2 linked regions of the Phreatobacter oligotrophus genome follow. The protein of the gene in region 1 interacts with the protein of each later gene in a pairwise test. Links are inferred from orthologs where the notes say so. Each region holds a gene or a part of one and is shown in the gene's direction. Other genes may lie near its edges. The genes, in order: C8P69_RS05425 and C8P69_RS02145.

The links.
Region 2: the proteins of C8P69_RS05425 (region 1) and C8P69_RS02145 interact in binary tests that used the Escherichia coli proteins (3 or more experiments, as listed by UniProt). The link is inferred for Phreatobacter oligotrophus from one-to-one orthologs.

Annotation. Positions count from the first base shown.
Region 1 is NZ_PZZL01000002.1:303,634-307,467, forward strand. The notes cover bases 222-3,746. They hold C8P69_RS05425 (2-oxoglutarate dehydrogenase E1 component), read left to right. Parts: upstream 222-585; coding sequence 586-3,546; downstream 3,547-3,746. Other genes in these bases: sucD (succinate--CoA ligase subunit alpha), read left to right, coding at 222-458; odhB (2-oxoglutarate dehydrogenase complex dihydrolipoyllysine-residue succinyltransferase), read left to right, coding at 3,620-3,746. In the rest of the region: more of sucD, read left to right, coding at 1-221; more of odhB, read left to right, coding at 3,747-3,834. UniProt on the Escherichia coli protein: E1 component of the 2-oxoglutarate dehydrogenase (OGDH) complex which catalyzes the decarboxylation of 2-oxoglutarate, the first step in the conversion of 2-oxoglutarate to succinyl-CoA and CO(2).
Region 2 is NZ_PZZL01000001.1:439,233-442,465, reverse strand. The notes cover bases 248-3,171. They hold C8P69_RS02145 (ABC-F family ATP-binding cassette domain-containing protein), read left to right. Parts: upstream 248-741; coding sequence 742-2,601; downstream 2,602-3,171. Other genes in these bases: C8P69_RS02140 (helix-turn-helix transcriptional regulator), read right to left, coding at 2,603-3,171; C8P69_RS02150 (hypothetical protein), read left to right, coding at 248-315. Also shown: more of C8P69_RS02150, read left to right, coding at 1-247; more of C8P69_RS02140, read right to left, coding at 3,172-3,233. UniProt on the Escherichia coli protein: Genetic data indicate it may be involved in ribosome assembly or function.

The DNA of each region.
Region 1 (3,834 bases):
AGAAGGGCAATGTCGGCATCGTCTCGCGCTCCGGCACGCTGACCTATGAAGCGGTGTTCCAGACCTCGCAGGAGGGCCTCGGCCAGACGACCGCCGTCGGCATCGGCGGCGACCCGGTCAAGGGCACCGAGTACATCGACATGCTGGAGATGTTCCTCGCCGACCCGAAGACCGAGTCGATCATCATGATCGGCGAGATCGGCGGCTCGGCCGAGGAAGAGGCTGCCCAGTTCATCAAGGACGAGGCCAAGCGCGGCCGGAAGAAGCCGATGGTCGGCTTCATCGCCGGCCGCACGGCGCCTCCGGGCCGCCGCATGGGCCATGCCGGCGCGATCATCTCGGGCGGCAAGGGCGGCGCCGAGGACAAGATCGCCGCCATGGAGGCCGCGGGCATCCGCGTGTCGCCGTCGCCGGCCCGCCTCGGCAAGACGCTGGTCGACGTTCTCAAGAAGCGTTGATCCGACCGATTCCGGAAATCGGCCCGATCAGGGCCGATTTCCGCCACCGACCCGGCGTCCAGTGACGCCCCGCATGACAGCGCGGACCCGGATCGCATCGGCGATCCCGAAGCTGCAGGAACCGACCATGGCACGCCAAGACGAGACCATCGCGCTCACGTCCTTCCTCTATGGCGGCAACGCCGCCTATATCGAGGACCTCTACGCCCGTTACGAGGCCGATCCGGCCTCCGTTGACGCGCAATGGCAGGCTTTCTTCTCCTCGCTCGGCGACGACCGCAAGGACGTTGTGAAGAACGCGGAGGGCCCGTCCTGGTCGAAGCCGAACTGGCCGATCGCCGCCAATGGCGAGCTCATCTCCGCCATGGACGGCAACTGGGCGCAGGTCGAGAAGGCCATCGGCGACAAGCTGAAGGCCAAGGCCGCCGACAAGGCCAAGGGCGCCGAGATCACCGCCGAGCAGGTGCAGCAGGCCACGCGCGATTCCGTCCGCGCGCTGATGCTCATCCGCGCCTACCGCATGCGCGGCCACCTGCACGCCAATCTCGACCCGATCGGCCTCGATCCGCCGAAGACCCACGAGGAGCTCGATCCGCGCTCCTACGGCTTCACCGAGGCCGACTACGACCGCAAGATCTTCATCGACAAGGTGCTCGGCCTCGAATTCGCGACGCTGCGCGAGATGGTCGCCATCCTCGAGCGCACCTACTGCCAGACCATCGGCGTCGAGTTCATGCACATCACCGATCCCGCCCAGAAGGCGTGGATCCAGGAGCGCATCGAGGGTCCGGACAAGGAAATCGCCTTCACCAAGGAGGGCAAGCGCGCCATCCTGCAGAAGCTGGTGGAGGCCGAGGGCTTCGAGAAGTTCCTCGACCTGCGCTACACCGGCACCAAGCGCTTCGGCCTCGACGGCGGCGAAAGCATGATCCCGGCGCTGGAGCAGATCATCAAGCGCGGCGGCCAGCTCGGCGTCCGCGAGATCGTGCTCGGCATGGCCCATCGCGGCCGCCTCAACACCCTCACCCAGGTCATGGGCAAGCCGCACCGCGCGCTGTTCCACGAGTTCAAGGGCGGCTCCTTCGCCCCCGACGACGTGGAAGGCTCGGGCGACGTGAAGTACCACCTCGGCGCCTCGTCGGACCGCGAGTTCGACGGCAATAAGGTGCACCTCTCGCTCACCCCGAACCCGTCGCACCTCGAGATCGTCAATCCCGTGGTGCTCGGCAAGGTGCGCGCCAAGCAGGACCAGCATGGCTGTCCGCCCGAGGACCGCACGGCCGTCCTGCCGCTGCTCATCCATGGCGATGCGGCCTTCGCTGGCCAGGGCGTCGTGGCCGAGTGCTTCGGCCTGTCGGGCCTGAAGGGTCACCGCACCGGTGGCTCGATCCACTTCATCATCAACAACCAGATCGGCTTCACCACCTATCCGCGCTACTCGCGCTCCTCGCCCTATCCGTCGGACGTGGCGAAGATGGTGGAAGCCCCGATCTTCCACGTGAACGGCGATGATCCGGAGGCGGTGGTCTTCGCGGCCAAGGTCGCGACCGAGTTCCGCCAGAAGTTCCAGAAGCCCGTCGTGATCGACATGTGGTGCTACCGCCGCTTCGGTCACAACGAGGGCGACGAGCCGGCCTTCACCCAGCCGCTCATGTACAAGAAGATCCGCGGCCTCAAGACCACCCTCGACAAGTACTCGGCCAAGCTCGTGGCCGAGGGCGTCGTCACCGAGGGCGAGGTCGAGAAGATGAAGGGCGACTGGCGCCAGCGTCTCGACGCGGAAATGGAAGCCGGCCAGGCCTACAAGCCGAACAAGGCCGACTGGCTCGACGGCAAGTGGGCCGGCCTCTCGGGCGGCCTGTCGTCGGACGATGATCCGCGCCGCGGCGCCTCGGGTGTCGAGAAGGAGCGGCTTGCCCGCATCGGCCAGGCCATTGCCAGCGTGCCGCAGGGCTTCAACGTTCACCGCACGATCCAGCGCTTCCTCGACAACCGTCGCAAGATGATCGAGACCGGCGAGGGGATCGACTGGGCCATGGCCGAGGCGCTCGCCTTCGGCTCGCTCGTCGAGGAAGGCCACCGCGTCCGCCTGTCCGGCCAGGACTGCGAGCGCGGCACCTTCTCCCAGCGCCATTCCGTGCTGATCGACCAGGAGACCGAGGCGCGCTACACGCCGCTGAACAACGTCTCCGAGGGGCAGGCCAAGTACGAGGTCATCAACTCGATGCTCTCGGAGGAGGCTGTCCTCGGCTACGAGTATGGCTATTCGCTGGCGGAGCCGAATGCGCTGACGCTGTGGGAAGGCCAGTTCGGCGACTTCGCCAACGGCGCGCAGGTGGTGTTCGACCAGTTCATCTCCTCGGCCGAGCGCAAGTGGCTGCGCCTGTCGGGCCTCGTCTGCCTGCTGCCGCATGGCTACGAGGGCCAGGGTCCGGAGCACTCCTCGGCCCGCCTCGAGCGGTTCCTGCAGATGTGCGCCGAGGACAACATGCAGGTGGCGAACTGCACCACGCCGGCGAACTACTTCCACATCCTGCGCCGGCAGCTGAAGCGCGAGATCCGCAAGCCGCTGATCCTGATGACGCCGAAGTCGCTGCTGCGCCACAAGCGCGCCGTGTCGCGGCTCGACGAGCTGGTCACCGGCACCTCGTTCCACCGCGTTCTGTGGGACGATGCGCAGGTGCTCCCGGGTCAGGAGACGAAGCTGGTGGAGGACAAGAAGATCCGCCGGGTCATCGTCTGCTCCGGCAAGGTCTACTATGACCTCTACGAGGACCGCATCAAGCGCGGCATCGACGACGTCTACATCATGCGCGTCGAGCAGCTCTATCCCTTCCCGCTGAAGGCGCTGGCGGGCGAGATCGGCCGCTTCAAGAACGCCGAGGTCGTCTGGTGCCAGGAAGAGCCCAAGAACATGGGCGGCTGGTCCTTCGTCGAGCCCTATCTCGAATGGGTCCTGACGACGGCCGGCTCGAAGTCGAAGCGCGCCCGCTATGTCGGCCGCCCGGCTTCCGCCGCCACCGCGACGGGCCTCCTGTCGCGCCACAACGCCCAGCTCCAGGCCTTCCTGGACGAAGCCTTCGCATGACGGGCCGGCCCGCGCCGCGGGCCGGTTCTCCATCCGCTTTCAAGAGACGAGAGGCCCGCAAGGGACTGACATCATGGCCACCGAAATCCGCGTTCCGACGCTCGGCGAATCCGTTTCCGAGGCGACCGTCGCCAAGTGGTTCAAGAAGCCCGGCGAGGCGGTGAAGCAGGACGAGCCGCTGGTGGAGCTGGAGACCGACAAGGTCACGCTCGAGGTCAACGCGCCCGCCTCCGGCACGCTCGCTGAGATCATCGCCGATTCCGGCACGACGGTGGGCGTCGCCGCCCT
Region 2 (3,233 bases), on another replicon or contig:
ATGCGCCGTCTGGTTCTGTCCGCCCTCGCCGGCCTCGCCGCCCTCGGCGCGGTCGCCGCCACGCCCAACGATGCCAAGGCCCAGGTCTCGATCGGCATCGGCTTCGGTGCCACGCCGGTCCAGTGGGGTGGCCCGCCCCCCTATTGGGGCCGCCCGGGCTGGGATCGCCCGCACTGGCACCGTCCGCCGCCGCCGCCCTACGGCTTCTATCGTCCCTACCGCCCCGCCTATGTGGCGCCGGCCTGCTGGCGGGAGCGCCGCTGGGTCGACACGCCCTGGGGCCCCGAGGTTCGCTGGGTCCGCATCTGCCGCTGACCCGCTTCGAGTAGTCGCGCGGGCCTTCCGACGCCCCACCCAACCCGGCTCGCGCGGGTACGGGCCCGTCACCGAGGATGTATCGGTGGCGGGCCTCGTCCGTTTCAGGGCGCGTCAGGCCTCCAGGATCGTCACGGCTCCAGGATGGTCACGCCTCCAGAATCTTGGCCTTGAACAGGGCGCCGGCCGCTGCCGCCGCGACTACACCTGGCCCCTCCCCCTTCCCTCTCCCCGCCAGCGGGGAGAGGGGGCAAAGGCGTTGCGTGTGCGGCGACCACGTGTGTGCCTGGCATGACGCCTCATGATGTGGCGCGACGTTGTGGCCCCCCTCTCCCCGCGTGCGGGGAGAGGGAAGGGTGAGGGGTCTATTCCCTACCCCGCCGTCTCGCCCTTGCATCGCATGGCCCGCTCGGCCAAAAGCCCTCCATGCTGCAGATCAACGACCTGACCGTGCGGGTGGCCGGCCGCGTGCTCATCGACAATGCCTCGGTGATGCTGCCGCCGGATGCGCGCATCGGCTTCCTCGGCCGCAACGGCACCGGCAAGTCGACGCTGTTCAAGGTCATCCAGGGCGAGCTCGGCGCCGATTCCGGCACGATCAAGCTGCCGTCGCGGGCGCGGATGGGCGGCGTGGCGCAGGAAGCGCCGGGCGGGCCGGATTCCCTTCTGGAGTTCGTGCTGAAGGCCGACAAGGAGCGCGCCGCGCTCCTGAAGGAGGCCGAGACCGCGACCGATCCGCAGCGCATCGCCGAGATCCAGACGCGGCTCGTCGACATCGACGCCCATTCGGCGCCGGCGCGAGCGGCCTCGATCCTCGCCGGCCTCGGCTTCGACACGGCGGCGCAGGCCCGCCCCTGCTCGGATTTCTCCGGCGGATGGCGGATGCGCGTCGCGCTCGCGGCCGTGCTTTTCACCGCGCCGGACCTGCTGCTGCTGGACGAACCGACGAACTATCTCGACCTCGAAGGCACGCTCTGGCTGCAGGACTATCTCGCGCGCTATCCGCACAGCGTCCTGCTCATCAGCCACGACCGTGACCTGCTGGACGCCTCCGTCGAGCACATCCTGCATCTCGACCAGGGCAAGCTGCAGCTCTGGAAGGGCTCCTACACGACCTTCGCCAAGTCCCGCGCCATCGAGATCGCGGTGCGCGAGAAGGCGGCGAAGAAGCAGGAGGACAAGCGCGCCCATCTCCAGAGCTTCGTCGACCGCTTCCGCGCCAAGGCGACCAAGGCACGGCAGGCGCAGTCGCGCCTGAAGATGCTGGAGAAGATGGAGACGGTCACGACCATCGTCGAAACCGACGTGCCGCCCTTCGTCATCCCGGAGCCGCAGCGCAAGGCCTCGCCGCCCATCATCACCATGGAGGGGGCGTCGGTCGGTTATGCCGAGGGACAGCCGATCCTCCGGCGGCTGGACCTGCGCATCGACGACGACGATCGGATCGGTCTGCTCGGCGCCAACGGCAACGGCAAGTCGACCTTCCTCAAGCTCATCTCCGACCGCCTGAAGCCGATGGCCGGGCGGCTGGTCCGCGCCGACAAGCTGAAGATCGCCTATTTCGCCCAGCACCAGCTCGACGAATTGCGCCCGGCCGAAAGCGTCTACCAGCACCTGCGCCGCCTCATGCCGGACGAGCCGGAGGCGAAGGTGCGGGCGGCCTGCGCCCGTGCCGGCTTTTCCGGCGAGCGCTCCGACACGAAGGTCTCGTCGCTCTCGGGTGGCGAGAAGGCGCGCCTGCTCTTCGCCATCGCCGTCTTCGACGGGCCGAACCTGCTCATCCTCGACGAGCCGACGAACCACCTGGACATCGACAGCCGCGCCGCCCTGGTCGAGGCGCTGAACGGCTATGCCGGCGCGGTGATGATCGTTTCGCACGATCGGCACCTGCTGGAGGCAACCGTCGACCGGCTCTGGCTGGTGCGCGACGGCACAGTGCAACCCTTCGACGGCGACCTCGACGACTACCGCAAGATCGTGCTGTCGGGCCCCGCCCCTGCCGGCGACAAGCCCGAGAAACCCGCCGCCCCGAAGCCGCAGGCCACACCGCGCGGCGAGACCAAGGCGCTGGCGAAACGCGTCGCCGAGGTCGAGGCGACGATGGAGAAGCTGCGGGCGGACATCGACAAGATCGACCGCATCCTCGCCCAGCCCGGCTATTTCGAGGCCCATCCCGACAGCGCCGCCCAGGCCGCGAAGACCCGCGGGCTTCGCGAAAAGCAGCTCGCCGAGGCCGAGGAGGCCTGGCTCGAGGCCAGCGCCGCGCTGGAGGCCGCGGGGGGCTGACCTAGTTCTCCTTGATCGTCTTGCGCCACCGGGCCCGGAGCACGCTCGGACGCTCGGGGTAGCGCTCCTCCAGGAAGGTCGCCGAGGCGATGCGGTCGGTGCGGAAGGAGCGGAAGTCGCGGCGCAGCTCGCACCAGGCGATGAGGTGGCGGACGCTGTCGAAATAGCCGACCGCCACCGGCCAGGTGATGCGCTCGGTCGCCCTGCCCTGCTCGTCATTGTAGCCGAGCGCGATCTTCTTGCCCTCGTGGATCCAGCCGCGGACCTTGGCGAGGTCGATGCGGTCCTCGGTCGGCTCCCAGGCCGGCCCGGTGCGGGAGACGGGATCGAGCGCCACGTCGCGCAGCTTTTCCGGCACGATGGCGGCGAGCTTGGCGATGAGATCGGCGGCGGCCCGCGACAAGGCCGGATCGCCGCGCGACTGCACCCAGCGGGCGCCGAGGGCCGCGGCCTCCAGTTCGTCCGATGTCAGCATGAGGGGCGGCAGGTCGAAGCCGCCCTCCAGGATGTAGCCAAGGCCGGCTTCGCCCCGGATCGGCACGCGCTGGCCGATCAGGGTCGAGATGTCGCGATAGATCGTGCGCTTCGATGTCTCGAGCTCGGCAGCGATGGCCTCGGCCGTCAGCGGCCGG